DNA from 2 places in the Rhizobium sp. CB3060 genome. Region 1 is predicted to be linked to the other one. Evidence: riboswitches for the same ligand, from Rfam matches in the RefSeq annotation. Region 1 holds a riboswitch; the other holds the start of a gene.

What was found. A riboswitch is a leader RNA that binds a small molecule or an ion and turns the genes downstream of it on or off. The one in region 1 is predicted to bind cobalamin.
Region 2: linked by a shared signal. The riboswitch ahead of N2601_RS02250 (aromatic ring-hydroxylating oxygenase subunit alpha) and the one ahead of cobU (bifunctional adenosylcobinamide kinase/adenosylcobinamide-phosphate guanylyltransferase) in region 1 are both predicted to bind cobalamin.

The regions. Positions count from the first base shown of each region.
Region 1 is NZ_CP104158.1:1,719,726-1,735,299, reverse strand. Features, by position in the region: gene N2601_RS08485 (capsular polysaccharide export protein, LipB/KpsS family) at 1-1,979, shown strand, start outside; gene N2601_RS08480 (DUF707 domain-containing protein) at 2,040-3,179, shown strand; gene glf (UDP-galactopyranose mutase) at 3,266-4,441, shown strand; gene bmt (betaine--homocysteine S-methyltransferase) at 4,549-5,562, opposite strand; gene N2601_RS08465 (quaternary amine ABC transporter ATP-binding protein) at 5,729-6,781, opposite strand; gene N2601_RS08460 (ABC transporter permease) at 6,774-7,685, opposite strand; gene N2601_RS08455 (ABC transporter substrate-binding protein) at 7,930-8,928, opposite strand; gene N2601_RS08450 (hypothetical protein) at 9,747-9,890, opposite strand; gene N2601_RS08445 (cobyric acid synthase) at 10,124-11,578, shown strand; gene N2601_RS08440 (chloride channel protein) at 11,575-13,371, opposite strand; cobalamin riboswitch at 13,553-13,950, shown strand; gene cobU (bifunctional adenosylcobinamide kinase/adenosylcobinamide-phosphate guanylyltransferase) at 14,094-14,621, shown strand; gene cobW (cobalamin biosynthesis protein CobW) at 14,627-15,574, shown strand, end outside.
Region 2 is NZ_CP104158.1:454,698-470,271, forward strand. Features, by position in the region: gene N2601_RS02200 (MipA/OmpV family protein) at 1-98, shown strand, start outside; gene ubiA (4-hydroxybenzoate octaprenyltransferase) at 161-1,123, shown strand; gene N2601_RS02210 (DUF6101 family protein) at 1,185-1,751, opposite strand; gene N2601_RS02215 (DUF1217 domain-containing protein) at 2,071-4,575, shown strand; gene N2601_RS02220 (DNA translocase FtsK) at 4,791-7,775, shown strand; gene N2601_RS02225 (MOSC domain-containing protein) at 7,855-8,406, opposite strand; gene N2601_RS02230 (FAD-binding oxidoreductase) at 8,459-9,889, opposite strand; gene N2601_RS02235 (L-threonylcarbamoyladenylate synthase) at 9,924-10,898, opposite strand; gene N2601_RS02240 (DUF6656 family protein) at 10,956-11,567, opposite strand; gene N2601_RS02245 (ACT domain-containing protein) at 11,668-12,081, shown strand; cobalamin riboswitch at 12,298-12,501, shown strand; gene N2601_RS02250 (aromatic ring-hydroxylating oxygenase subunit alpha) at 12,604-13,848, shown strand; gene N2601_RS02255 (hybrid-cluster NAD(P)-dependent oxidoreductase) at 13,851-14,939, shown strand; gene N2601_RS02260 (glycoside hydrolase family 25 protein) at 15,000-15,574, opposite strand, start outside.

The DNA of each region.
Region 1 (15,574 bases):
ATGTATGGCGCATCAAGGAGACGCCTATTGCCGGATGGTATTCCTTCGATGCCAACGGTTTCTCGGGCTGGAGTTCGCTTGCTCGCTTTCCGCAGAATCATGCCCCCGCAATCGACCGCATGGACACCCATGCCGCGCGTCAGCGTATCGGAGCGTTGCGCGACGAGCTGCGCAAACGCAATTTGTCCAAATACAATCAGTCCTCGGAAAGTTTCGACGTCTCTCGTCCCTATGTCTATTTTCCGTTGCAGAAGGTGGATGACCCGGTCGCGGAATTCTGCCGGCTGAATACGCTTGAGGTCCTTTATCGCGCGGCGGAGCTGGCGGATCAGACCGACACCTTGCTGGTCGTGAAGCGTCACCCTCTTTGCGAGAGCATTGTCATCGGGCAAACGCTGGACGATCTGCGTCGGAAGTTCAGGAACGTTATTGTCTCCAACGCCTCGATTCACCGCCATCTCGAAGGCTGCAATTCCGTTATCGTCGCCAATTCGGGCGTCGGCATGGAAGCGCTCCTTTACGGAAAGCCGGTCTTTTCTTTCGCGGCGAGCGAATATGAGCTGGCAACGACCGCGGTCTCGTCTCTCGATGAGCTTCACAAGGCATTCTCAGCCGTCTTGCCCGCCGATGATGGTCGCGCGGCGAGGTTTCTCGCATATTATCTCGATCACTGCTGCTTCTCGATCTACGATATCTCCACCATCGAGCAGCGCGTGGACCACGCGCTTTCGAAGATTTCCCGCCCGGCCGGAATCATGCCGCACGACGATCGCAAGGAGCTCTTCCGGGCATACGGCCAGGTCGAAGACTTCAGGCGCATGTTCACCAAGTCTCAGGCGGAACTCGCCAATGTGCAGAGAATCGCCCGCCAGGCCGTCGAGCTTGCCGACCGTCTAGCCGCCGAAAAGAATGAAGCTGTCCGCCCGGCCGGACATGCGGCGGATGCCGATGTCATGCTGGAAGCGGCAACCCAGGCGGCTATCACCCTGCATCAGGCTGCCCTTGCGGCAAGTATCGGCGAAATGGTCGTCGGCAACACCTCGCGCGAAGCATTCATACGCTATGCGGAGCTTGCCGTGAAAATGCGTGGGAATCCGCTCGCCGAGGCTGCCATCGATGCCGAATTGCTGCGCAGCGGCTACGCATCGGGGTTGGATCCCGCCGTCGCCCACCGGAACACCACGGCAAACGACTATCAGCGCCTGCATGACACCGCCAAAGGCTATCAGGAAAACAACTGGCTGGTCGATCACTGCGATATCATCAACATGGCATCTCCGAGAGTGGTCGTAGAGGTTGGTTGCGGCAATGGCCGGTTCCTGCACGAGATCGCGCGCCGCGTAGAGACTGTCATCGGGCTCGATTGGGCTCGATCAGCGCAGATGGGAGAACTTCCGGCCAACGTCATGTTCCGGACGACGAATGTCCTCGTCGACAATCTCCCGCAGGGTGATGTCTGCTGCTCGGCCGACGTTCTTGAACATTTCGAGCCGCGTGTGCTGCCGCAGCTCCTGCGCAAGATGCACGGCAGTGCGCGAATCAACTATCACGTTATCGCCTGCTACGATGACGGACACAGCCATTGCGCGGTTCTCCATCCCGGACAATGGCTTGGCCTGTTTAAAAGCATCGACCCGGCCTACGAGCTTGCCGCCGTGGTGACGCGGCCATCCCGTCCCGATCGTCTGGTTTGCGTGATCACCAACCTGAAGCAGGCCCCGGACCAGTTTCCGAATCTCGGTCGCATAGTGGGCACCTGGGCGACCAATACGGGTCAGCAGGTGACGTTCCTGAACGATTTCACCGTCCGCGTCGGCGGGCAGGCTGTCGCGACCTGGTTCCCCATGGCGGACGGATCCGCTGCTATGAACTGGACCAATTCGAAGATGATCGATCTGCTGCGGCCTGCTCCGGATGGCCGGGTCATGCAGATCAACAATCTGAACGGCGAGGCGTACGAGGTACATCGCGTCAATTGAGTGTCGTCCCGCCAGGGCAGCCGGACGAAAATCAGACAGGCCGAGGAATAGGGGCAATCCATGACATCATTTGCCGCGAGTAATCTGCAAACTCTTTCGCATGCGGAGCGTGTGGCAATTGCAGAACAATGGGCTGATGCTCCGCCTTTGCAGGCAGAGATGCTTTCAGGCACATTCTGGCAATTGAGCGATCTGAACGGGCGGCAGTTGTTGCCGTTCGTCGTGCTTGCCCCCGAGGGAATTGTCGGCAACGCCTTTCACGGATCGCTGGATCACTGGTACGTGGCCAATGGTAAACTTTGCATCCTCGACAGCCAGGGGATGCCGACGATCGTATTCACCGCGGCTCGTGTCGTGAATTCGGTGGTCGTGGCGCTTGCCGGCCACGCCGTCCTTGGCGGCGTCGAAGCGATCTACATTCTGAACCTCGTCGATCATCCGCCGCATCCGGTATCGCTGACATCGCCTCATATCGCGCGTCGGGCGATGTTCCTCAAGCAGCCGCCGGCGGCTGCGCGCCGGGCAAATCTCGTTGTCGTCCGCGCCAACGGTTCATCCCTGCATCCGCGCTGGTTCGACGGGCTCGACGACAATACGCGCACCTGGGATCTCTGCGTAAGCTGGTACGGCGACGAAACCCCCGACGCATCGGTTTCGCCGGAATACCTGACCCATGCGCCGAACCAACGGAAATTCAAACCGATCTTCGATCTGTTTTACGAAGGCAGCCCGCTTTGGGATTACGATCGCATCTGGTTGCCCGATGACGATCTGCTATGCAGCGGATCGGATTTGAACAAGATGTTCCATTTGTCGCGCAAATACGGGCTCGATCTGGCTCAGCCATCGCTTCGCCAGGAGCCCGGTTGCCACATCAATCATCCGATAACCGCTCAGCGCCAAGGGGGCGACGTCCGCTTCGAACCCTTCGTCGAGATCATGTGCCCGCTCTTTTCGCGCCGGGCACTGCGCATTTGCGTCGGCAGCATCAAGGATGCGGTTTCGGGCTATGGCCTGGATCATTTGTGGCCTTCATTCCTTGGCCGGCCCGCGGCGCGCATGGGCATCATCGATGCGGTCGGTATCGTTCATACCCGGCCGATCGGCGCGAGCTATGACGTCCGGTCTGCAATTGCCGAGCAGGCGGCGCTCTGGAATGCCTATGGGTTTACCTACACGAGAATTCCAGGCGTGAACTGATGCGCCCAGCTGTGTGGCCATGTGTCGTGGGCGCAGCCGAGCCAGCAAGCTGATTTCCTTTCCAATCCCGGGGACCTGAAAGTTTCATGATCGATTTTTCCAACATTGACCTGCTGATCGTCGGCGCAGGTTTCTATGGCGCGACGATTGCCGAGCGGGTTGCGAACCAACTGCAAAAGAATGTTCTTCTGATCGATCGCCGCAGTCATATCGGCGGTAATGCCTATAGCGAATTCGACAGCGAGACCGGGATTGAGGTTCACCGTTACGGTGCGCATCTTTTCCATACGCCGAACGAAACGGTCTGGACCTATCTGAATAGGTTCACCGGATTTACCGATTACAAGCATCGGGTCTATTCGACCTATCGGGATCAGGTTTATTCGATGCCGATCAATCTCGGCACCATCTCCCAGTTCTTCAACCGGCGTCTTTCTCCGGCCGAAGCGCGGACGCTGATCGCGGACCAAGCGGCCGAGATGGCAGGGCGCAACCCGGCGAATCTGGAAGAGAAGGCGATTTCCCTGATCGGTCGGCCCTTATACGAGGCGTTCATCCGCGGCTACACCGCAAAGCAGTGGCAGACCGACCCCCGCGATCTGCCGGAGCATATCATCACGCGGCTGCCGGTCCGCTACACCTACGACAACAGATATTTCAACGACAAATACGAGGGTCTGCCGGTCGACGGATATACGGCGATCTTCGAGCGGATGCTGAAGCATCCCAAGATCAATATCGCCCTTGGTGTTGATTTCTTTTCGCTGAAATCCTCGCTGCCGCCGAATCTACCGATCGTCTATACAGGGCCGATCGATCGGTATTTCGACTATTCGGAAGGGGAATTGGGCTGGCGCACGATCGATTTCGAACAGGAGACCGTCAACACCGGCGATTTCCAGGGCATGGCGGTCATGAACTATGCCGATGAGACCATCCCCTATACGCGCATCCTCGAGTTCCGCCACTTCAATCCCGAAAGAAGCTATCAGACGGAAAAGACCATCATCGTAAGGGAATATTCGCGCTCGGCGCAGCGAAAGGATGAGCCCTATTATCCGATCGACACCCGGCAGGATAAGGATGTCTTCCTGCGATACCGGGCACGCGCGGAAGCGGAAACCAACGTCCATTTCGGGGGACGGCTCGGCACCTACCGATATCTCGACATGCACCAGGCAATCGGCGCGGCCCTGAAGGCGTTCGAGAGCCGCGTCGTTCCGCATTTCACCGAGGGCCGTATCCTCGGCGGCGAAAAATAGGCTTTGAGCTGAACTCAGAGGATCAGCATGTACATCGTTTTCGGACGATGCCATCATTCGAGATGTGGGCGGAATGACCATCTAAAGGACATTCCGCCCGATTGTTTTTATCCCCGGCGACGGCGCTCGCGCGTCGGGGCGGCGCCACCTTCGTTGGCGGTCTTGTTGCGCAACGGGCCGATCCGCTCGACGATTGTTTCCAGCGTCGGGCGCGGACCGGGCGTATAGCTGTCGAGCGCCTCGCGCATGGCGGCGAGGTGGCCGCAGGAGGTGCCGCAGCAGCCGCCGATGATCTTTGCGCCGGCATCGCGGGCGAGGCGGGCGTAATCGGCCATCAGCGGCGGCGTGCCGGAATAGTGGATCTCGGCGCCGCGATATTCCGGAATGCCGCAATTGCCCTTGACGATCACGGCCGCAGCAGGATCGGCATCGGTCATGTCGAGCAGGCTCGAGAGGATATCCGATGCGCCGACGCCACAATTGGCGCCGACGGCGAGCGGGCCTTCGCCAACATCATTGGCGACACCGTGAATATCCTTCGGATGCAGGCCCATCATCGTCTTGCCGGCGGTGTCGAAGGAGCCGGTATAGGTGTAGGGCAGGCCGACCTTGACGGCGGCTTCGGCGGCGGCGCGGATTTCCTCCGGCGACGACATGGTCTCGATCCAGGCGACATCGACGCCGCCGGCCTTCAGGCCTTCGATCTGCTCGGCGAAGGCGGCAACGGCGTCCTCATAGGTCAGCGCACCAAGCGGCATTAACAATTCGCCGGTCGGGCCGACGGAGCCGGCGACGATGACCTTGCGGTTAGCCTTGTCGGCGACGGCGCGGGCGATCTCGGCTGCCTGCTTGTTCAAGCTGTGAACGCGGTCCTGCGCATGGTGCAGCTTCAGCCGGTGGCGGGTACCGCCGAAGGTGTTGGTGAGAATGATGTCGGCGCCAGCGTCGACGAAATCCTGGTGCAGTTTGGTGATCCGCTCGGGATGCTGCTCGTTCCAGAGTTCCGGCGCTTCACCGGCCTCCAGGCCCATGGCGAAAAGATTGGTACCGGTCGCGCCATCAGCGAGCAGCACGCCCTTTTCGGCAAGAAGATCGGTCAAGGGATTGGCTGTGACGGTCATGGCGTCTCCTCGAATGCGTCGGATAAATCGGATTGAAATGCAGATATAAACATTTCTTTATATGAGTACAATGCCGGGATAAAGGCAGAGGTTACCCGATAATGCGATGGACAAGAAAAAAGCGCCCAGGGTAGGGCGCTTTTTCGCTTCACGATGGAGGTTCGTTTCAGGCGGCTGCCATCTGCGCCGCTTCATGTGTCGTCGGCGTCACCATGGCGGCAATGATGGTTTGCAGGTCGATTGCGCCGATCGGCCGGCCACCGGCATCGGTGACGACGGCAGCGGTCTGTCCGCCGTCGGTCATCTGTTTGGCCGCCATTTCCAGCGTCATGTCGCCGGATATGCGTACGCCGTGCGCCTCGCCAACAATCGGCTTCATGATCGTCTGAGCCTGGATAACGCGGCCGCGATTCACTTCCTTGACGAAGGCGGTGATGTAGTCGTCGGCAGGTTTCAGCACGATTTCCTGGCCGCTGCCCTGCTGCACGACCTTGCCGTCCCTAAGAATGGCGATCTTGTCGCCGAGGCGCAGTGCTTCGTCGAGATCGTGGGTGATGAAGACGACGGTTTTCTTCAACTCCTTCTGCAAGTCGAGAAGCACGGTCTGCATGTCGACACGGATCAGCGGGTCAAGTGCTGAATAGGCTTCATCCATCAACAGGATGTCGGCATCGTTGGTGAGCGCGCGGGCAAGGCCGACGCGCTGCTGCATGCCGCCGGAAAGCTGGTTCGGATAGTGGTTCTCGAACCCCTTCAGGCCGACGCGCTCGATCCAGTATTGGCCTTTCTTCTGGCTTTCGGTCCGGGCCACGCCCTGGATGTCCAGGCCGTAAATGGTGTTTTCGATCACCGTGCGGTGCGGCAGCAGGGCGAATTTCTGGAACACCATCGCCGTCTTGTGACGGCGGAACTCGCGAAGGGAATTTTCGCCCATCTTGCAGACGTCGACGCCGTCATAGAGGACTTCGCCGGCGGTTGGTTCGATGAGCCTGTTGATATGGCGGATCAGCGTCGATTTGCCGGAGCCGGAGAGACCCATGACGACCGTAATGGCGCCGGCCGGCATATCGATATTGATATCCTGCAGGCCGAGGACATGGCCATGCGTCTCATTGAGTTCGGCCTTGCCGATGCCGTTTTTCACCGCATCCACATAGTCGCGCCCACGCGGACCGAAGATCTTGTAGAGGCTTTTGATCTGGATCGCATGACTAGCCATGGATGACCTCCGAGTGCTTCTGGAGCCGTCTGCCGTAGGCCTGGCTCGTGCGGTCAAAAATAATGGCGATCGCGACCAGGGCGAAGCCGTTGAGGAAGCCGACAGTGAAGAACTGGTTGTTGATCGCCTGCAGCGTGTTCTTGCCAAGCCCGCCGACGCCGACCATTGAGGCGACGACGACCATGGCGAGCGACATCATGATGGTCTGATTGATGCCGGCCATGATGGTGGGCAGCGCCAACGGAATCTGCACGTTGAACAGCTTCTGCCGGTGCGACGAGCCGAAGGCGTCCGCTGCCTCAAGCACTTCCTTGTCAACGAGGCGGATGCCGAGATTGGTTAGCCGGATCATCGGCGGAACGGCATAGATGACGACAGCGATCAGGCCAGGGACCTTACCGATGCCGAAAATAACGACGACGGGGATGAGATAGACGAAACTTGGCATCGTCTGCATCACGTCGAGGGTAGGGTTGATGATCGATTGCAGCCGATCGGAACGGGCCATCAAAATGCCGATCGGCAGGCCGATGACGATCGCGATCAGGGTGCAGACGGTCACCATGGCAAGGGTCACCATCGTGTCGCCCCAGAGGCCACAGACGCCAATCAGGATCATGGAAATGGCGGTGCCGGCGACGATCTTGAGATTACGGCTGGCGGCGTAGACGACGGCCATCATGACGAAGAGCACAATGAACCAAGGCGTATTGGTGAAAAGCCATTCCAGATAGTTCAGAAACCATTGCAGCGGCTGAACCACGGCATCGATGACATTGCCATAAGCCCGCACTATTCCTCTGAAGCCATCATCGATATTCTTGCGCGCGGCGCGAATGAGAGTGTCGTCGATCGCCGGAAAATTACATAGAACATCCGGCAAAAAACTACATTGTATAGCCATGAAATTCCCCTTCTTGTCCGGTTTTGACCAGCCCGTGCGTGTGGCCTTCACGTGCGGATGGTGGGCAGCGCTGCGACCGGTTCGTCAGACTGCTGTTTATTTTTTTACACCATTTGAAGGCGCCATCCTGCGCTTGTTGCGACCTAAGGCCGCGTTACTCCGTCGATATGGGCGTCGACGCCGCGGCTGCGAATATGGAACTGGCGGCCGACGCAGTGCCGGCCGCCAGTCCACGCGTTTCATGTCAAAGCGAAGCCTTCACCTTGGTGGCTACTTCTGGAGATACCCACTTGGTCCACATATCGGGGTAGGTCTTCAGGAAGTATTTTGCGCCGTCTTCGTTGGTGCCCTGATTGTCCGTCATCCAGGCCAGAACCTTGCCGACCGTGCCGTTGTCCCATTTGCGGGTCTTGACGTAATCCATGGCAATACCTGCCTTGGAGGCAAACGCCTTGGTCACGACGGTATAGACGTCGGAAACCGGATAGGAGTTGACCTTCGGATTGGCGCAATCCTGGATGGCCGTGCAGGCATCCCATTCCTTCTTGTCATGCGGCACGTTGAAGCTCAGGCGCACCATCTCGTACTTGCCGAGGATCGCGGTCGGAGCCCAGTAGTAGCCGAGCCAGCCGGTCTTCTTTTCGAAGGCGTTGGCGATCGAGCCGTCGAGACCAGCGGCCGAGCCGGTGTCCACCAGCGTGAAGCCGAGCTTCTCGGCGCCAAGCGCCTTATAGAGATTGGCCGTGGAAATCTGGCAGTTCCAGCCCGACGGGCAATTGTAGACTGCGCCCTTTGAGGAATCTTCCGGGGCGGGGAAAAGTTCCGGATGCTTCAGCGCGTCCTGAACGGTCTTGATATCCGGATGGGCGTCGGCCATGAATTTCGGAATCCACCAGCCTTCGACGCCGCCGTCGCTGAGAAGGGGGGCGGCCTCGATCAGGCGGCCTTCGGAAACGGCCTTGTCGAGCGCGGTGCGCACGGCATTGACCCAGAGTTCGGGCGCGACATCGGGCTCGCCCTTCTCGTCCATGGAGGCGAAGGTCGGCTGCGTGTCGCCGGTGACCAGCGTCACGTTGCAGCCATAGCCGTTCTGCAGGATGATCTTGTCGACCTGCGCGGCGACGCCGGCGGACGCCCAGTTCATTTCAGCAATTGACACGTCGCCGCATTCCGCAGCCTGCGCCGAGCCAGCCAAAGCATAGGCACCAAATGCAAAGATGGCGGAAGCAATGAGCTTCTTCATTGGATAATGTCTCCCAGTTCTCGTTAAGTTACGGGAATCGACTCCAGCAGACATGATGCCTGCCGATCCCCCGTCAGCGTGGTCGCACCACAACCGTTCACTCGCCGCTGACGACGTCTGTCCGGTCCCCTGTTTTTCAGTCGTGCGCTTGCTCTTTATGCGGCTACGAACCATGTCGCGACCGTGCTCTTTTTCGCATCGACAGGATGCAGCCTAAGGATTTGAGTGAAGAAATCAACCTGCCGTCGACCGTGCGGGCTTACCACGCCTTGTCGAAAAGCTTATATAAGCGCTTGAATTAGCCTGTTTTCTGCTATTCATGGCTGTAAAATGGTTATGGAAGAGGCAAGCGAACCCGTAGCGATTAAACATCGCTAAAATATCGCGCCCGGCAAAGACCTTTTTTATTCCATTCGCGCCGTTTTCAGTCTGTCGAGGCAAGCCGAAAAAAATTCAAAAAATTTTCGGATTCATCCTTATTTAAGCTCTTAATAACCCTCCGGTAACGATGTCCGGCTATCAATCTGGACGTGGCGGGGGACAAACCTGCCTCTCCGGATCAGGTAGTGCGTACCGGAGGAAGCGAGCCTTGCAGTGTGAAATGCAAGCGAGCCGGCGTTTTTGGCAAACCGCGTCGATCTGGAGATCGCGCGGTTTTCGCGTTTTGGGCTTAGGCTAACGGTCTCAGGCAGAATCGATATAGGATATTCCCGAGGTGCGGACGGACCACGGCGCACCTGAATGGCGGAAACAGCAAAGCCGCCTATGCTCTCGCATGGCGGCTTGATGTGCGGTCGGTTGGCGGCCTTGACGGCCTATCAACCGACGCTGTAGGTGCGGATGAAACCGATCGGGCCGAAGCGGGTATCGAGCTGCTGCAGGCGGCTCTCGGGGCGGCGCGACGGCAGTTTCGAATTCCAGGCGATCTGGATGGAATTCTTGTTGTTGAAGATGAAGAGCATCGGGGTTTCCTCGGGCCGGATCGACCGGCATTCGTTGTTTGATTGGCGACGGAGATAATCCTCTTCAGTGCGCCGAACAATGGATGAAGTCGTCATCGAATGTCGCAAATAGAGTATGTGAGGACGTGATGCTTTTTTGCCTCGCAGATCCGGCTTTTCGCTGTTAATCATCGCGGCAGAATCAAGGCGAAACCAGGGTTTTCGGTCGTAGTGCCATATCGGAGCGATAACGGATGACGAAGGCGATCATGCTGCAGGGGACCGGCTCCGATGTCGGAAAAACGGTATTGGTCGCCGGACTCTGCCGGCTGTTTGCCAACAGGGGCGTTCGGGTGCGCCCTTTCAAGCCCCAGAACATGTCGAACAATGCCGCGGTCGCCGAGGACGGCGGCGAAATTGGCCGGGCGCAATGGCTGCAATCGCTGGCCGCGCGCGTGCCGTCATCGGTGCATATGAACCCGGTGCTGCTGAAGCCGCAATCAGAAACCGGCAGCCAGATCATCGTGCAGGGCAAGGTCTGGGGGCAGGCAAAGGGCAGGGATTACCAGGCGCTGAAGCCGCAATTGCTCGGCGCCGTGCTGCAAAGCTTTGCGACCATGCGCGCCGGTACCGATCTGGTGATCGTCGAGGGCGCCGGTTCGCCGGCCGAGATCAATCTCAGGAAGGGCGATATCGCCAATATGGGTTTTGCCACCCGCGCTAATGTCCCGGTCGTGCTCGTCGGCGATATCGATCGCGGGGGCGTGATCGCTTCGCTGGTTGGCACCCATCATATCCTGCCCGAGGAAGACCGGCGGATGATCCGTGGCTACCTGATCAACAAGTTTCGCGGCGATATCTCGCTGTTCGGCGAAGGGGTGGATGCCATTGGGGGCTTCACTGGCTGGCCTTGCTATGGCGTCGTGCCCTGGCTAAAGGCGGCGGGCCGGCTGCCAGCCGAGGATTCGGTCGTGCTGGAGCGGCTGGCGCGCGGCTCGGATGGCGCGTTGAAGATCGCAGTGCCTGTCTTGCCGCGCATCGCCAATTTCGACGATCTCGATCCGCTGCGCGCCGAGCCCGATGTCGATCTCGTCTTCGTGCGCCCTGGCGAGCGGTTGCCCGCGGACGCAGGACTCGTAATCCTGCCGGGCTCGAAATCGACCATCGGCGACCTGATGGATTTGCGGGCGCAGGGGTGGGATCAGGATATAGCTGATCATGTCCGCCGCGGGGGCCGCGTCATCGGCATTTGCGGCGGTTATCAGATGCTCGGCCGCGTGGTGCATGATCCGCTCGGCATAGAGGGATCGGTGACGGAGATACCGGGGCTTGGCCTGCTCGATGTCGAGACCGAGATGGCGCCGGAAAAGACATTGCGCAACAGCGTGGCTTTTTCCAGGGAATACGACGCACCGCTCTCGGGCTATGAAATCCATCTCGGCGTGACTCGCGGCACCGATTGCGACCGGCCCTCGACGATGATCGACGGCCGGCCGGATGGTGCGCTTTCCAGCGACGGCCTGATCATGGGCACCTATCTGCACGGGCTTTTCACCAGCGACGCCTACCGGGCAAAGCTGCTTGCAAGCTTCGGCCTGACCGGCGAGCGGATGGATTACCGCGCCGGCGTCGAGGCGGCTCTGGACCAGATTGCAACGGAGCTGGAAGCGGTGCTTGATCCGGCCTGGCTCGACAGCCTCGTGTACTAAATTTCGCCCGACACTTCGCGGCGGCGGCGGTCGAGTTCTTCGCTGTAGCGGCGCAGCGTATAGCTCTCGGTGAGCAGGCCGATCACCTTGCGCTCGATCAGGTCGTTGATCACCACCAGTGCTTCGCTTTGCGTCTGGTCGAACAGGGCGGCGGCCTGCTTGGCGTTCATCTGCGGCTGCAGGAAATCGTTGCGATGGCGGATGAAATCGGCGAGGCCGTGTTCCTCGTCGTCCTTCTCGACCGGGCTCGCATAAATGTCCGGCATCAGCACCATGCCGGCATATTTCTCGTCCTTGTCGATAAGAATGACGCGCTGCGCCGAGCCGATCGGAAAGCGGTGACGAAATTCCTCGATGCTCGTGTTGACATCAGCCGTGTGGACGTCCGGGCGCATCATGCGGACGACCGTCAGATTGCGGATCCAGCCGACATCATGGGCGCTGCGGATGCTTTCGCCGCGCAGATGGAAGCGCCATGTTGCGAAGGAATAGCCGAAGGTGGTGCGCACGACGAGCGACGAGGTAATGACGGCGGCGAGCACCAGGGCGGTGATCGGAAAATCGCCGGTGATCTCCAGCGCCAGGAAGGTCATGGTCAAGGGGCCGCCGATGATGGCGACGGCAAGCGAGCTCATGCCGACCACGGCATAGACGGCCGGCGTCAGTGTGGCGTGATCGAAATAGGGGCCGCAATAGGCGAAGATTTTGCCGAGCAGCGCGCCCATGAACAGCGACGCAAAGAACAAGCCGCCTCTGAAACCGGATCCGATCGACACGGCAGAGGCCAGTGATTTCAGGATGAAAAGTCCGGCCAATGCGCTGAGGGTCACATTTGTCGACAGGTTGAGATGCAGTGCGCCGTGGCCAGCCGACAGAACCTGCGGCGAGATCAGCGCCAACAGGCCGACGACAAGGCCGCCGAGCGCGGGGCGGAAGGGCGGTGCGATGGAACTCTTGCGTGCAAACTCTTCGACCCAGGCGACGCCTTGCATGATCAGGATGCCTATACCGGCGCAGAAAGCACCGAGCAGGACAGCCGGAAGATAGTCGGCAGGGACGATCGCACCGAAATGATCGATGTCGATGGCGAAGTCGTCACCGGCGAGCAATCTTGCGATCATGGTCGATATCAGCGCTGAGACGACGACCGGCGTCAGGGTGAGGATGGAATAACTTCCGATAATCAGCTCGAAAGCGTAGAAGGCGCCGGTGAGCGGCGCATTGAACGCGGCGGCGATGGCGCCGGCAGCGCCGCAACCGACGAGCATGCGCAGGTCGGCGCGGCGCATCTGCATCTTATAGCCGAATTTCGACGCAATGCCGGCGGCAAGCTGCGTGTAGCCAGCTTCAAGCCCGACCGACGCGCCGAAACCGTTCGAGATCAGGTTTTGCACCGCAACGAGGATACTATCGGTGAGCGACATACGGCCACCGTGCAGCGCATTGGCTTCGATCGGGTCGACCATCGGCTTCTTGCGCGTGCGCGACAATATATAGAGCAAGATGCCGAGGATGATGCCGCCGGCTATGGGCGCGATCAGAAGCACCGACTTGTCTGGTATAGCTACCGCTGCCGAACTCAGGCGCTCATAGTCGGTGATCCCATAGATGGCGCTGTGAAGCTTGCGCGAGACAAAGCTCATCGCTGTTACGGCGCAACCGGAGACTATTCCCGCCAGGGCGCCGGCGAAAACCAGCCCCAATTCGCCACGACGCAGCAATGCCCTGAACCGACCAAGTTCGAATAGGGCGGAGAAGACGCCGAGGCGGCGCGGTTGGAATTTCTGCAACATGGGGAACAGACGACAGTTTTTTGCTCAAAGCTACGTGCTTGGCTTCTATAAACTCCTAACATCAAAGAAATACGGCAAAAAGAGCGCCAAACCGCTGCGACTTTTATGCATATTTCGCCGTTAGGACAGCCGATGTCGTATCGGCCGGCCTTGATTGACTTGCCGGGACCGAAAGCCTAATCATTGCGGCATAACGAATGGTTCCCGAGCGGCGATCTGTCGCATGGGATGAAAAGGGAATGTGAAGGGGCGGACCCAACTCGGGCGTTCTCATCACAGCCGACCCCGCGACTGTAGAGCGGTCAGGGTCTTTCATCCGGTTTGGGGGGTATTTTGCTGATGGTCCGCGTGGTGCGGGCAGGTGAAAGCAGCTTCGAGCCGGAAAAGCCACTGGCGTGGCATCATGATCAACCAGGGCTGGACGCCTCTAATTCTACGAATCGTCCGCCTTTTCATGATGTTTGCCGGGAAGGCGAGGGAGATCCGCTGGTGCAGGAGCGGAGGCGACCGATTTCGGTTTGCCCCGCTTGCTGCGCCTCATCCGCGAGCCAGGAGACCTGCCATACGTGCCGGGCACAAGGCCCACCCCAGGGACGGATGTCTCGGCTGCCAGCACGGAGGTTGTCATGGCGCGAAATGAATTTTGGGCGCGCAGGCGCCTGCTTTGCGGCTTTGGCGGCATCGCGCCCGCGGTCGCCTTTGTGTCGGGGCGGAAATAGCCGATGCTATCCTCACCGTCCCGCGCCGTTCTTGTTCTCGGCGGCGCACGCTCCGGTAAATCCCGATTCGCCGAATCGCTGATCTCGGATACCGGCCTCGATCGTCATTACGTGGCGACGGGCCAGGCCTGGGACGACGAAATGCGCGATCGCATCGCACAACATCGCGCCGAACGGGGTGATCTTCTCTGGACGACGCATGAGGAGCCGCTCGATCTTACGGCGCGGCTGGCGGCGATCGACGGCGAGGACCGCGCTGTTCTCGTCGATTGCCTGACGCTTTGGGTCACCAACCTGATGATGGCCGAGCGCAACATCGCGGCGGAATTTTCCGCTCTCACAGAATTTCTACCAGGCGCAAAGTCGCGCCTCGTCCTCGTTTCCAATGAGGTCGGGCTCGGCATCGTGCCTGAAAACCGTATGGCACGCGAGTTTCGCGATCATGCCGGCCGGTTGCACCAGATGCTCGCGGCGGCAAGCGCCGAAGTCTATTTTATCGCGGCGGGGCTGCCGCTGAAAATGAAGGGTTGATCTGCATGAATCAGGAAAAAATTCCCGCCACCGTCATCACCGGCTTCCTTGGCGCCGGAAAGACGACGATGATCCGCAACCTCCTGCAGAACACCGGTGGGAAGAAGATCGCCCTGATCATCAACGAGTTCGGTGATCTTGGCGTCGATGGTGACGTGCTGAAGGGCTGCGGCGCGGAAAACTGCACCGAGGACGACATTATCGAGCTGACCAACGGCTGCATCTGCTGCACGGTCGCAGACGATTTCATCCCAACCATGACCAAGCTTTTGGAGCGTGATGCGCGTCCCGATCATATCGTCATCGAGACTTCCGGTCTGGCGTTGCCGCAGCCCCTCGTCGCTGCTTTCAACTGGCCGGATATCCGCACCCAGGTCACCGTCGACGGCGTCATCACCGTGGTCGATAGCGCCGCTGTCGCCGCCGGCCGTTTTGCCGATGATCACGATGCTGTCGAAGCCCGTCGTGTCGAAGACGAATCGCTTGATCACGAAAGCCCGATCGAGGAGCTGTTCGAGGATCAATTGCACTGCGCCGATCTTATCGTTCTCAACAAGACCGACCTGATCGATGTCGCTGGCCTTGGTCGCGTCCGTACCGAAGTTGCCTCTCGCACCGCCCGCAAGCCGACGATCATCGAAGCGAAAAATGGTGAGGTTCCGGCCGCCATCCTCCTCGGCCTCGGCATCGGCACCGAAGGCGATATCGCCAACCGCAAATCACATCACGAGCTGGAACACGAGGACGGCGCACCGCATGATCATGACGAATTCGACAGCTTCATCGTCGAGCTCGGCCCGATCGCCGATCCGCTTGCCTTTATCGAGAACTTGAAGGGCGTGATTGCCGAACACGATGTCCTGCGCCTCAAGGGTTTTGTCGATGTGCCCGGCAAGCCGATGCGCTTGCAGATCCAGGCCGTCGGCAGCCGCATCGACCATTATTTCGACCGC
Region 2 (15,574 bases), 1.3 Mb from region 1:
CGGCTGCCGACAGCAGCCTCGTGCGCGAGCGCGGCGATCGTAACCAATTGCTGGTCGGCGTCTCCGCCAGCTACAAGTTCAATTTCACGCTGAATTGAAAAGAGCGGGGCGTCAGCCCTGCCGCTTGACCGCGCCCGCCAGATGTCACTACTAGTCGTCTATGCAAAAGACAGGCGACATTAACGGGCGCGTCGCAGACGCATCATCCGGCAACTGGGTTTATCGCATCCTGCCTGCGGCGCTTTGGCCCTATGCGCAGCTCGCGCGCTGGGACAGGCCGATCGGCTGGCAGCTCCTGATGTGGCCCTGCTTTTGGTCGGCCGCGTTGGCGGCCAATGCCGCCGTGGCGGCGGGCCAGCCTTCGCCCGGCTTTCTGCTGATCTACCACCTCATCCTCTATTTCATCGGCGCCGTCGCCATGCGCGGCGCCGGTTGCACCTATAATGATCTGGTCGATCATGAGATCGACATGGAAGTGGCCCGCACGCGCTCACGTCCGCTGCCGTCCGGCCGGGTGACGCGCTGGCAGGCCAAGATGTTCATTGCGCTGCAGGCTCTGGTCGGCCTGCTGGTGCTGCTGCAATTCAATTGGTTCGCCGTCGTTCTCGGCATCCTGTCGCTAGCCGTCGTCGCGCTTTATCCCTTTGCAAAGCGTTTTACCGATTGGCCGCAATTCTTCCTCGGCCTCGCCTTCTCCTGGGGCGCTCTCATGGGGTGGGCCGGCCTCTTCGGCAGCCTGTCCTTTGCCCCGATCATGCTCTATGCCGCCTCCATCCTCTGGACGATCGGTTATGACACGATCTACGCGCATCAGGACAAGGAGGATGACGAGCTGATCGGCGTGCGCTCCACCGCGCGGCTTTTCGGTGATCAGACCCGCCTCTGGCTGATCGGCCTTTATGGCGCGACATTGTTTCTGATGCTGGTGTCCTTCGCCTTGGCGGGAGCAGGCTGGCTTGCCTATCTCGGCCTGATCGTCGCCGGCTGCATGTTCGCCTATCAAATCGCCGTGCTTGATATCAACGATGGCGCGCAGTGCCTTGCCCTGTTCAAGTCCAACAATCGGGTCGGCCTGATCGTCTTTGCTGGTCTTTTCCTGTCGTTCTTGTTCCTCGTCCCGTGAAAACGACAAAGCCCGGCGCTGAGAGGCCGGGCTTCGATGCGAGAGGTTATCGATAGAAGATTTACTTTCGCGCGATAATCTCGCGGCCTTCGATCTTCATCTTGACGCCGAGCTTGCCGGTCGAGCGGCGCACGAGGAAGCGCGGGCGGCGATTGGCGAAATAGGAGTGGCGGCGACGGGGCTGGATGTCGCGGGTGGCGACGCCGCCCAGATGCTCTTCCAGCGGACGGGCGACGCCGTCGGCTTCGATCATCATCATCGGAATGCGGAAGGCTTCCGACCAGGAGCGCCAGTCGGCGGCGATGTCGCTCAAATCATGGGCGACGAGGAGGGGGATGCAGAGATCGGGATCCTCATGATGCAATTCCAGCGTCACCGTGACTTCGCCGTCGCCATGGTCGATGGCGCGGGCGGCAACGCCCTTGAAGGCACGCTTCGGCAATGCGACCGACAGCGGCAGGCCACTGGACGGCAAGATCTTGCGCAGCACCGCGCCGCGTTCGTCGATCGTGATGGTGACATCACCCGCGGCACCCCGCATGGCATAGCTGACCTGTTGCGGAAAGCGCGTCGGATCCAGCCGCAGTGTGGTTCCAGCCCAATCGGGCTTCAGGACGGTATTTGTCATCTAATCTCTACCCTTGCTTTACCTGAGAGCCGGTTTTCCGGTCTTCTTACGGAGAACGTCATGTCCTCTCGTTGGGTGCAGATTAGGCGGCCCCCCTTCCAGACAGCTTAAAAATCGCGGTTAAGAAAACTTTGCGTCCTCAAATGGTTAGCAAAGTCGAATGCATCAGGGTTTCCATAACGTGAATGGGAGCGCGCAACCGGTCGTGCCGATTTGGTGCACGCGGCGGCCGAAGTATTGTAAGTCTCAGGTAAGGTTTATCTGCGAGAATGCCGATAGATTCGCCGCTATATATTAGAGATTTATTGGACGCCCGCTGATGATATCCACCTATCTTGGCTATTCGATCGCGACCCGAAGCATGGCGACGACCCTCAATCAGGTGGCATCGCAGACGCAGAACAAGCGTGCGATCGACTATTACAATGCCAATATTGGCAAAGTCACCAGCGTCGACGATTTCATGAACGACTATCAGCTCTATAGCTACGCTATGGAAGCTTACGGCCTTTCGGACATGACCTATGCCAAGGCCTTTATGAAACAGGTGCTGACCAGCGACCTCAGCGACTCCACTAGTTTCGCGAACAAGCTGACGGATTCGCGCTACAAGGAATTCGCCGCCGCGTTCAATTTCGGCACGAGCAGCGATACGACGGCGCAAACCAGTGAACAGGAAGGCGATCTGGTCGGTCTTTATCAGCAGTCCTTTACGACTGAGGAAACCAACGCCGAGACTGAAACCAATTATTACAGCCAGAACATTAGCAGCGTTAAAACCGTCGACGATCTCCTTAGCAATACGCGCTTGCGCAATTACGTGCTGCAGGCCTACGGGATCGATCCGACCTACGTGTCGAATTCAACTCTGAAAAAGATGCTGACGAGTGATGTCAGCGATTCGACCAGCTTTGTGAATCAGAACGGCAGCGCTGCCGACAAGGCGCTCGTCGCGGAATTCAATTTCAATTCCGACGGAAGCGTGAAGACGTCGACGGCGGACGCCGATACGACCTACTATCAGAACCAGATCAGCTCGATCACCTCCGTCGACCAGCTTACCTCCAATCCCAAGCTGTTCGACTATGTCAAAATCGCTTTCGACATCCCAACCTACATCACCGCTGACCAATTCAATGCCTCGGCCGAGGATGCGGGTGTTGCCAAGACGAACGGGCTCACCGATGTGATGGCGCAGTTCAATTTCCAGGCCGACGGCACGGTTGCCAGCGGTTCGCAAGCGCAGTCCTCCACTCAGCTCAGCACGACGACGGCCGCCTACGCAACCAACTATCCGGGCGGTCCGCAGACGCTCGGCCAGACGGCCGAGGTCATGAGCGCCTACAATTCCACCGTTCCCTCATACACGACCGAGGTCGGCGCTACCGATAACGATCTTTATTACAAGGATCACATCGGTTCCATCACTTCGGTCGATGAACTGACCTCGGACACCCGGCTTTTCGATTACGTCAAGACAGCCTACGGGATCGATGCGAGCACCCCCGCTATCGTATTCAAAAACGCGTTCGCCGACTCCAAGACGGCCTCCATTTTTGGCCTCACCGACGTTGTTGCGGCGTTCAACTTTCAGTCGGATGGTACGCTGGCGTCCGGCGACGTGGCGCAGTCTCAGGCCGAGATCAATGCGGCATCGACCGGCTATATGAGTAATTACGCGACGTCGCAGACGTCGCTCACCACGGATGCGGTCAACAATTACAAGACCCGCATCGCCAGCGTGAAGGATATTGACGACTTCTTCGCCACCAATGCGACCGCCGACAGCGACGATTCCAATGACGATCTTCCCGAGCTCTACCAAATGGCGCTGCGCGCTTACGGCATCAGCTCGGACGAGATGTCGAAGACGCAGATGAAGAAGGTTCTTGAAAGCGATCCCTATGATTCGAAGAGCTATGTCAACTCGCTCAAGGACACGCGTTTCACCGATCTCGCCAAGGCCTTCAACTTCGGCAGCGATGGCAAGCTGAAGCAGCCGGTCCAGGCTCTGTCGGAGACGCAGATTAATAATTACATTTCCGAATATTCCAGCGACAAGCGGGCCGGACTGACGGGCGCTCAGCTCACGAAGGCCACCAGCGACGCCAAGGATGCCGCTACCTATTTCGCGACCAATATCGTTAAGATCACCAGTGTCAGTGACCTTCTCGCTGACAGCAAGCTTACCGATTTCATCCTGACTGCCAATGGCATCGACCCGAAGAAGGTCACCACCGCCACGCTGAAGAAGGCCTTCGCCTCCGATACGACTGACTCCAAGAGCTTCGTCAACACGGATGATGGCGCTCAGTTCAAGAGCATTGTCGAGGCGTTCAACTTCGACACGGATGGAAACCTGACGGACGCGAAACAGGGTACGGCGCAAAACCAAGGCGCGATCTCTCAGACGAACGACCTCTTCCTGCATCAGACCCTCGAGGATCAACAGGGAGAGACCAATCCTGGTGTTCGCCTGGCGCTTTATTTCCAGCGTAAGGCGCCCGACATCCATTCCATCTACGACATCATGGGCGATAGCGCGCTCTATTCGGTCATGACGACGACCTTTAACCTGCCGAGCTCGATCTCCTCGATGGATGTCGATCAGCAGGCCAAGGTGTTGGGCAGCTATCTTGATGTCACCGACCTGCAGGACCCGGACAAGGTCAACAAGCTTCTGCAGCGGTTCTCCGCCATGTACGATATCGAGAACAACACCACTTCGTCGACATCGCCCGCCCTATCGATTCTGTCGGGTTCCTCGAGCGTCGGCATCAGTGCCGATACGCTGCTTTCGATCGCCCAGCTTTCCAATAAATAACGAACAGCGCCAAAATTGATGCCTCGCGCCGCTTCGATGTGCGGCGCGAAAGCCGTCGGCATACCTGTTGCAGCCGTGCCGGTATGGGTCGCCCTCGGGTTCTGGAGACGCGGAATAAGTGCGTTCGAGGCCGATAAGAAGGAACTTATTAACCGTCCTTGCCCTATTCGATTTGAGAAGCCATCGGCAATATCAATGACTGGGTTGCAGGTCTCATGCGTCTTTCTCGAACGAACATTTCGAATGCGGCAACCGGCTTCCAGCAGGAGGGTGAGCCGGACCCGGAGCAGGTCGCAGAAGAGGCCCGCCGGGCCGAGCAGATCGCTGCCCGCCGCGCATTCCTGGAAGAAAAGATCCGCAATGCGCGCGAAGCAAAGCGGCGCGCGGAAGAACAGCGCCGTGCCGAGGAATTGCGGCATGCCGAAGAAGCTCGCCTGCGAATCGCCGCCGCGCCAAAACCTGTCGTGGAGGCCTTGCAAGCCAGCACGGCGGCAAGCGGCCCCATCATGCCTGTCACGCCGCACGGGATCTCCGCAGAGGAGCTTGCCTCGCCCGGCTGGCAAAACGCCTTCCTGATGGGACCGAACGTCCGTTTCACCCGCACGCGCGAGACCGAGATCATCAGCCGGCGTCCGCCCGTGGAACCTGCGCCCACCTCGGCGCCCGCGGCCGTCAACCACGCCGCAATGCGCGTCATTGAGCCGCCGGTGCCCGAATCACATGGCTCTATCGATCGTCCGCAGATGGACCAGTCGGCAGAATTCCAACTGCCGCCATGGGAAGACATGCCGTTCGTGGGTGAGACCTTCAAGCCTACCGTAATTCAGAAATCTCCGGCGATGCAGCCGGACGCATTGGAGATGACCGTCATCGCTACCGCATTCCATAGAGCTCCCGCGATCGCGCTGGATGCCTCCTCGTCGCTGCCGAAAGTTGAAGAATCAGTCGCCGCGCCTGTGGTCGAATCGCGGCTTGCCCATCTCTCGGATTTCGCCTTCTGGGACGCCATGCCCTTCGATGGTGAATTCCTCTCCGCCATCAAGGGCAAGCCGGTCCAGCCGATGCTCGTTCCTGAGATCCAATCTGAGGTCGAATCGATCGTCGCGAAATTCCGCGTCGTCGAATGCCGCCGCCCGTCGCCTGCCGTAGACTCACCGCTACAGACCGAAATTTTAACGGCCGTTGCCTCCGCCGCACCTGCTCCGGCTATGGAGCCGGCCCCGGTCGGCGCATTCGTGATGGACGAGCTTGCCGCGCTCGAAGCTGCGGTACTGGCGCCCTTTGTGCCGGCCTCGATCGAGGCCGCAGCGCCGGTCGAAGCGGACGCAAAGGTGACGGAACCTGTCGCGTTCATCCCGCCCGCCTTCGTCACCGCAGTATTTGCCGGTGAGGCAGAGGCCATTGTCGAGGTTCAGCCGGCTGCGGCTCCGAGCCTGCCTTCTCCGGCTCCGGTCATGGTCGTCGCGCCGATACCGGTTCGCACGCCGGCGCCGGCTGCGGCCGCTCCCATGGTTGAAGCAAAGCCGGTCATTCCCGCCGTCGAAGCTGCCAAACAGCGTCTGATCGATCCGCCGCCGCCGCAGATTACACCGCGCAGGGCTAATGCCTTGGCTCTTCCGGAATGGCGGCCGATCGCCCGCAGCGGTGAGGGTGAATATGAGCTCCCGCCCCGCGAACTGCTGCAGGAGCCTGCCGCCCGGACCGGCGTGATCATGACGCAGGAAACGCTGGAGCAGAATGCCGGCCTTCTAGAAAGCGTGCTCGAAGACTTCGGCGTCAAGGGCGAGATCATCCATGTCCGTCCAGGTCCTGTGGTAACGCTCTATGAATTCGAGCCGGCCCCCGGCGTCAAATCCTCGCGCGTCATCAATCTCGCCGACGATATCGCTCGCTCGATGTCGGCTCTGTCAGCCCGCGTCGCCGTCGTTCCCGGTCGCAATGTCATCGGCATCGAACTGCCGAACGTCACCCGGGAGACCGTCTATTTCCGCGAAATGATTGAGTCCGCGGATTTCGAGAGGAGTGGCTACAAGCTGGCGCTTGGCCTCGGCAAGACGATCGGCGGCGAGCCTGTCATTGCCGAACTCGCCAAGATGCCGCATCTGCTCGTCGCCGGCACCACCGGTTCGGGCAAGTCGGTCGCCATCAACACGATGATCCTGTCGCTGCTCTATCGTATGACGCCGGAGCAATGCCGCCTGATCATGGTCGATCCGAAGATGCTCGAACTCTCCGTCTATGACGGCATCCCGCATCTGCTGACCCCGGTCGTTACCGATCCCAAGAAGGCCGTCATGGCGCTGAAATGGGCTGTGCGCGAGATGGAGGATCGCTATCGCAAGATGTCGCGCCTCGGCGTGCGCAATATCGACGGCTATAACAGCCGCGTCGCTTCCGCCCGTGAAAAGGGCGAGACGATCCATGTCATGGTCCAGACCGGCTTCGACAAGGGCACGGGTGCCCCGATCGAAGAACAGCAGGAAATGGACCTGACGCCGATGCCCTATATCGTCGTCATCGTCGACGAAATGGCCGACCTGATGATGGTTGCCGGCAAGGAAATCGAAGGCGCGATCCAGCGTCTGGCGCAGATGGCGCGCGCCGCAGGCATCCACCTAATCATGGCGACGCAACGTCCCTCGGTCGATGTCATCACCGGTACGATCAAGGCAAACTTCCCGACCCGCATCTCCTTCCAGGTGACCTCGAAGATCGACAGCCGCACCATCCTCGGCGAGCAGGGCGCTGAGCAGCTCCTCGGCCAGGGCGACATGCTGCATATGGCCGGCGGCGGGCGCATCTCGCGCGTCCATGGTCCCTTCGTTTCGGATGAAGAGGTCGAAAAGGTCGTCGCACATCTGAAGACTCAAGGGCGGCCGGAATATCTCGATACGGTCACCGCCGACGAGGAAGAAGACGACGAGGAAGAAGACACGGCTGTCTTCGACAAGGGCGCCATCGCCTCGGAAGACGGCGACGATCTCTACGAACAGGCGATCAAGGTGGTCATGCGCGACAAGAAGTGCTCGACCTCCTACATCCAGCGCCGCCTCGGCATCGGCTATAACCGCGCTGCCTCGCTCGTCGAGCGCATGGAAAAGGACGGTCTGGTCGGCCCCGCCAACCATGTCGGCAAGCGTGAGATCATCTCGGGCAACCGCAATGGCGGCGGCAATTCGGGCCAAGACGATTTCGATTGATCAAGCAGGCTGCAAGGCTAGCGCGACATGAGAGCGGCATAACGAGGCGGCTTTCCAACGGAAGGCCGCTTCTTTTTTATCAGACGCGCTCGAGCTTGATATGCGGCAGCGGCGGCAGCTCGACGCGGATGGCGTCATCGGGTTGCACGCGGCCACCCTGCGAGACGATACCCATGATGCCAGCCTTGCGGATCAGACCTCCATCGGCATCTTTATCGAGCACCGCATGCAGCAGGCCCTTCTGGAAATCGTCGATTTGCTTGCACGGGTTGCGAAGCCCAGTCACTTCCACGATCGCTTCCTCGCCGATATGCAGGCGCGCCCCTTGAGGCAGGGAAAGTAGGTCGATCCCTCGGGTCGCTATATTCTCGCCCATGTCGCCCGGAGCAACAGAGAATCCCTTTTCTGTGAGTTCGTCGAACAGCTCCTCGTGGATAATATGCACTTGACGCAGATTGGGTTGCGTCGGATCGACCGCGACGCGCGAGCGATGCTTTACCGTCACCCCCATATGCGCGTCGCCTTCCACGCCGAGCCCCGTCAGCAGTTGAATGTGATCCTTGTTCTGCTTGCTGAAACTATGCACGCCGCTGCTGCTGACTGACGTCACATATACGCGTTTGTCGCCCATGCCGAACCCTTCCATAGCGTGTTGCTACCCGTTTAAGGCAGCCAACCGGCTCTCAGATCTTGAGGACTTTTCCCGGATTCATGATCCCTGCCGGGTCGAACGCCGTCTTAATCCGGCGCATCAGATCCATCTCGATTTCAGGGCGGATCGAAGCCAGTTCGTCGCGCTTCAATTGCCCGATGCCGTGTTCGGCGGAGATCGAGCCGCCATGTTGCAGCACCAGCCCGTGCACGATCTTGTTCATTTCGCGCCAGCGGCCGATGAACTCCGCCTTGTCCGCTCCCACGGGCTGCGAGATGTTGTAGTGGATATTGCCGTCGCCCATATGGCCGAAAGCGCAGATGCGGGCGCCGGGCATGGCGGCCATCACTGCCTTCTCCGCCTCGTGCATGAATTTCGGGATCTGCGCGACCGGCACGGAGACGTCGTGTTTGATCGAGCCGCCCTCCGGCTTCTGCGCGTCCGACATGCTCTCGCGCATGTGCCACAGCGCCTTTCGCTGCGCCTCGGAATTGGCGATGGTCGCATCCTGAATCAGGCCGGCCTCGTAACCTTGCTCCAGCAGCGTCGTCATCATCCTCTCGGCGGTCTCGGCCGAATCCGATGTGGAGATATCGATCAGCACATACCAGGGATGCACTGTTTCCAGCGGATCGCGCACGCCCGGAATATGGCGAGCGGTGAACTCGACGCCGATGCGCGGCATCAGCTCGAAGCCGGTCAGCGCCGGGCCGCAGAGGCTGGCCGCATTCTTGAACAGTGTCAGTGCGTCTTCGGTCGATTGGATACCGGCAAAAGCCACCTGATGGCCAAGCGGTTGCGGGAAAAGCTTCAGCACCGCGCCGGTGATAACGCCGAGCGTTCCCTCGGCGCCGATGAAGAGGTCGCGCAGGTCGTAACCGGTATTGTCCTTCTTCAGCCGCCGAAGACCGTTCCAGATTTCGCCGGTCGGCAGCACCACTTCAAGGCCGAGGCAGAGCTGGCGCATATTGCCGTAGGCAAGAACGGCCGTGCCGCCGGCATTGGTGGAGAGATTGCCGGCGATGCGGCAGGAGCCCTCGGAGCCGAGCGACAGCGGAAACATGCGGCCATGCTCTTCCGCCGCTTTCTGCACATCAGCCAGGATGCAACCACCATCGACGATCATGGTATTGCCGACCGGATCGATGTCGCGGATGCGGTTCATGCGCTCCAATGAGAGGATGATGTCAGAGCCGCCCTCGCGTGGTGTCTGGCCACCGACAAGGCCGGTATTACCGGTCTGCGGCACGATGGCCGTGCCGGTCTCGCTGGCGAGCTTCAGGATTGCCGAAACCTCTTCTACCGAGCCCGGCTTCAGGAGCAGGGGCGATGCGCCGCGATAGAGCCCGCGATTTTCGATAAGATGCGGTGCGATCTCCGCAGGGTCCTGCACGGCATGCTTTTCGCCGACGATCGCGGCAAAGCGATCCAGAAGGGCGGAGGAGGGGGCGGAGCTGCTCATGGCGTGTCCTTTGCCGATGTGTCTTTGACCGGATTTACTCTCTGGGCGCGGCCGCGCGGCGCAGGCGGTCGTTGATGGCTTCGCCGAGGCCTTCGTCGGGAATGCTGGAAAAGGCGATCATTGCCGCGCCGCTGCCATCGGCGCGTTTCATGAAATCGAACAGATTGGCGGCGGCTTCCGCAAGATCGCCGGATGGGCTGAGATCGAGCACCATGGCCGCGTTCTCCGCACCGGCAATGTCCGGTCGCCCAAAACGGATCAACGCCTCGCCCGGTAAAACAGCAGTCGCATCGAGCCGCACCGCAGCACCTGGCGCATAGTGCGAGGCAAGCATGCCTGGCGCTTCAATGGCCGGCGAGGCGCCGTTCTTGCGCTTGAGCGGCTGACCTGCGATCCGCTCGATCTCCTCAGCCGCGAGGCCCCCCGGCCTCAGCAGGCGCATCTCCCCGTCCTCAACCTTGACGATCGTCGATTCAACGCCGACAACCGAAGCGCCGGCATCGAGGATGAGTGTAATCCGTTCGCCGAGATCGTCATGAACATGATCGGCGCTGGTGGCGCTGATCTTGCCGGACGTATTGGCGCTGGGGGCGGCGAGCGGCCGGCCGAAGGCGCGGATCAGCTCGCCAGCAAAACCCTGCGGCACACGGATGCCGATCGTATCAAGCCCCGCGGTCGCCAGCGGATGGATATCGCTTTCCGGCCGCAGCGGCAGCACAAGGGTCAACGGACCGGGCCAGAAGGCTTCGGCCAGCTTCCGCGAGATCGGGTCGAAGATCGCATGGCGTTCCGCCATGGCGAGATCGCTCATGTGGCAGATCAGCGGATTGAAGCGGGGCCGCCCCTTGGTCTCATAGATGCGGGTGATAGCAGCGGGATTGGTGGCATCGGCGGCAAGCCCATAGACCGTCTCGGTCGGCAACCCGATCGGCAGCCCCTCGGCAAGCGTTTCCGACGCCGCAGCTATAGCCGTTTCGGGATCCTGGAGAATGTCTATGTGTCGCGCCATGGCCTGACCGTTGTAGTTCAGGCCGTTCTTATGCTTTTCAAGTTTGGGGATCAATGATCAAAGCTGGCGAATGATGTCGCGGAGCTGTTCGTTGCGCGCGCCAAGCAGCAACACGTTGCGGATGGCGATCTGCGGATCGTGTGTGTGGAAGAGTACGCCGTTGCCTCGGACCTCGCGGTTGATCGTCAGTTTCTTTTCCGGCGATTCCTGATCCGGCAAGACGGCGACGGCAAAATACATCCGCGAATATTTCAGGCTGATATTTTCGAAGAAATTGTCGTTCTGCCCGATGCGGGCAAAGAAGTTGGCGATGTAGAAGGCCCAGCTCACCTCTTCATACTGCGCAAATTGCGTTCGCGCCGCAGTGACATGGCAATAACCGAGATGCGGCGTGTCCTTCAGCGTGTGATGGAAGATCAGCTTCGGAAAACGAATCGATTGGTGAAAGCTGTTCAGCCGATCGTGGGTCTTTTCGCCAGCATTCCGCAGCTTATTCGCCGTGCGCTCGGCCACTTCCTCATAGCTGAGATAGCGCCGCTCTTCGGCCAGCCAATGCGCCCTGTCGCGGGTGATGCGGCCGGTGCGCAGGAATTCGCTATGGGAGGCCGCCGGCAATTCCGGTTCCGGTTCGGCGGGCTTCTTGGCGTCGAAATATCTGAGCTTGGCCATGGCGGCACTCTCGGTATGGGTATGGATAGCAGTTAATAGATCGCCTAGCTTGAGCCGGGCTTAAGCGCGCCACGCTGGGATGTTTGGAAGGATCAGAGCCATGCCGGGTATCACCGAACTCAAACTGCTGATTGCGAGCATGAAGCCAAATCTCATTGAAGGCGAATTCGTCTTTTGCTGCGTGCCGCCTTCAATGCTGACAGACTATATCCATTTGAAGCCGATCGGAATGTTCCACGAAAAAGAGGGAATGACGCTGATCCTTCCGATCGAGGCCGCCCGGCAGGCGGGGCTTCCGGCTGAACCCGCCATGCGAATGATTAGCCTAGACGTCCATTCCTCGCTGGAGGCCGTGGGCTTGACGGCGGCCTTTGCTATGGCACTCGGAAGCGAGGGCATCAGCGCCAATGTCGTTGCGGCCTATTATCATGACCATATCTTCGTGCCGATCGCCGATGCCGAGCGTGCCATGGCGGCATTGAAGGCGCTCTCCGCCGGACAAGATCGTCCCTAAAATTCATCGCCCATCGCTCTGTCGCAATCAAGATAAAGCGTCATGGAGCGCAGAATGGTTCACACGGACGATCGTCTTGCCGGGACCGAGCTAATAGTTTGAATTGGTTCGTATTATCGCGACAAAATTCGCGTCATTTCCAAGCTTCATCTCACCTGTCGCCAATTTCGAAGCCGATGTCGCATTGCAGCAGAGCGACGCGTGAGGCGGGAGCTATGATGACCTCAATCTCAAGGTGCCGTCTATTAGGGAGGCGGAGAATTGGGAAGCCGGTCAAAATCCGGCGCTGCCCCCGCAACGGTGGTGGAGTGAGGCATGGCAGATAAAGCCACTGGGTCGAGAACAACCTGGGAAGGCGCCATGGGGTCCTCTTGAGGACCGCTCCAGAGCCCGGAAACCAGCCTTGGGGACGACAGATTTCACTGACCGCGGCGGGCAGTCGGGGGGTAATGCGTTGGGCTGTTTAAGGCCGGCCGGTGCATGTCCTCTGCCTACTGCCTGGTATTGCACGAGGATAGGCACATGGATATCGGCACCGACGTTTTGCGACAATTGAAGAACCGCCGCCAGGGTTTCAGCCTGGAGCAGGCCTTCTACACCGACCCCGATTATTTCAAGCTCGACATGGAGATGATCTACTATCGCGACTGGCTGTTCATCGGCCATGATTGCGAAGTGCCGCGGGCCGGCAATTATTTCACGGTCCAGGTCGGCGATTATCCCGTCGTTATCGTCCGCGGCCGGGATCAGGTCATCCGCGCCTTCCACAATAGTTGTCGCCACCGCGGCTCGCGTGTCTGCGCATCCGAGCGCGGTTCTTCGGCCAAGCTTGTCTGCCCTTACCATCAGTGGACCTACGAACTCGACGGTTCGCTGCTCTTCGCCCGGCAGATGGCGGAGGATTTCGACAAGAGCCAGTTCTCCCTGAAGCCGGTTCACTGCGAGAGCGTCGGCGGCTACATCTTCATCTGTCTGGCGAAAAACGCCCCGGATTTCTCCCCGGTCCGCGCCGCGATCGAGCCTTACATGGCGCCGCATCGCATCGGCGAGACGAAGGTCGCCTTCCAGAGCACCATTATCGAAAAGGGCAATTGGAAGCTGGTATGGGAGAACAATCGCGAGTGCTATCACTGCGCCGCCAATCATCCGGAGCTCTGCCGTACCTACCCGGAAGCGCCGACCATCACGGGTGTACAAGGTGCGATGAACGATCCCCTCATCACTGAGCACTGGCAGCGCTGCGAAGCCGCCGGCTTGCCGAGCCAATTCAAGATCGCACCCGATGGTCAGTTCCGCGCCGCCCGCATGCCGCTGATCGAAGGGGCTGAAAGCTACACCATGTCCGGCAGGCGCGCCGTCAAGCGGCCGCTATCGCCTGACGTCACCATCAACAATATCGGTGCGATGATCCTGTTCCATTACCCGACAACGTGGAACCATCTTCTCGGCGACCACGCCATTTCCTTCCGCGTGCTGCCGATCAGCGCCGAGGAAACCGCGGTCACCACCAAATGGCTGGTGCATAAGGATGCGGTAGAGGGCGTCGACTATGACCTCGAGGAACTGACCCATGTCTGGACGGAAACCAACGATCAGGACCGTCGCATCGTCGAGGAAAATGCCTTCGGTATACGCTCGCCGGCCTATGAGCCCGGCCCCTATTCGGAACTCCACGAGGGCGGCGTCATGCAGTTCGTCGAGTGGTACTCGAATTTCATGATCAACCGGCTGCAGGGCGATCAGGCCAAGCTGTCGGCGGTTGCCTGAGTATGAACATGACCATCTCTCTCCGTCATCAGCACCTGGATCAGATGCAGCCATGGAGCGACAGGCAGCATCTGCTCGAATGCCTGTCGGCAACGCCGGAAGCGCCCGATGTGATGACCTTCACATTCCGCTCCGACAAGGATAATTGGTTCCGCTATCTGCCGGGCCAGTTCGTAACCCTGGAACTGCCGACGGCGCCCGAGCCGGTCATGCGCACCTACACGCTTTCCTCGACACCGTCGCGGCCCTTTTCCGTGGCCGTCACGGTGAAGGCGCAGAAGGACAGCATCGGCACGCGCTGGATGTTCGAGAACCTGAAGCCCGGTATGCGCATCAAGGCTTTCGGCCCGCTCGGCGATTTCAGCCACATCCGTCATCCCGGCGAAAAATATCTCTTCGTTTCGGCCGGCTCCGGCATCACGCCGATGATGGCGATGACGCGCTACATGGCCGACACAGGGCCCTTGTCGGACATCACCTTCGTCAATTGCTCGCGCAGCCCCGCCGACATCATCTTCCGCTCGGAGCTGGAATATCTCGCCCGCTTCATGCCGAACCTCGATCTCGGCTTCATCGTCGAAGGCTGCGGCCGCACCGATCTCTGGTCGGGGCTGAAGGGCCGCATCGACAAGGCAAAGATCGGACTGCTCGCGCCAGATTTCATGGAACGCACCATCTTCTGCTGCGGCCCTGAAGTCTTCATGGATGCCGTCCGCTCCATGCTGGAAGCCCACGGCTTCGACATGGCGCGCTACCATCAGGAAAGCTTCCAGCCGGCGCAGGCGGCAACGCCGCTGGCCGAAGTCAGCGATGACGCGTCGATGGACGCGGCGACCTCGATCCGCTTCACCATGGCCGGCAGGGATGTCGCCTGCGCCCCAGGCCAGACGATCCTGCAGGCCGCGCGCGGCGCCGGCGTACGCATCGGTGCTGCCTGCGAATCCGGTCTCTGCGGCACCTGCAGGGTGATGAAACTGTCGGGCGAGGTCGAGATGAACCATAATGGCGGCATCCTCGACGACGAAATCGACGAAGGCTACATTCTGGCCTGCTGTTCGCGGCCTAAAACGGATGTGCAGATAGAAGCCTAAGCCTTTTGAATCGAGACTACTTATCCGCTATCGGGCGGCTCCCGCCCGATAGCGGATGCGCTAGAAATCCTGATAATTCAACTCGTTGATCTCGACCGTCTTCGGCTGCGTTGCGGCGGTGACGATTGGGTCGACCATCAGCGAGACGAGCGTCTGCAACGGCGCGGTACAGCTTGGTCCCTTGGCAATGATCATGGGTGCAGGTTCCGGCTTTGCGGGCAGCAGATCGCCCTGCGGCCAGATCTTGGCGAGCTGCACCTTCGTCATCGCCACGACATTGACATCGATATCGGTAAGCGTCCCCGGCACGCGGTAAGGACAGGCCTTCTCCGAGCAATTGTCGGATGAGGAGAATTGCCAGAGCGCATAATTGTCCCAATTGCCGAGCGGGAAGGTGCCTTTTACATCCGGCTTGTAGCGCGCATACCACAGCGGCAGCCGCGACAGGATCGGATAGTCCTCGCGATGATCGGCAATATACCGGGCGGTGTTGTGATTGGTATAGAGAATGGGATAGCGGCCGGTTCTCACCTTGATGTGACCGACGAAGATCTGCGCGTCATCGAGCGACATGAACTGGGTCGCGTCCAAGCCGTCGATATCGAGCACCATCAATTCGTCCGGTTTCGGATCGG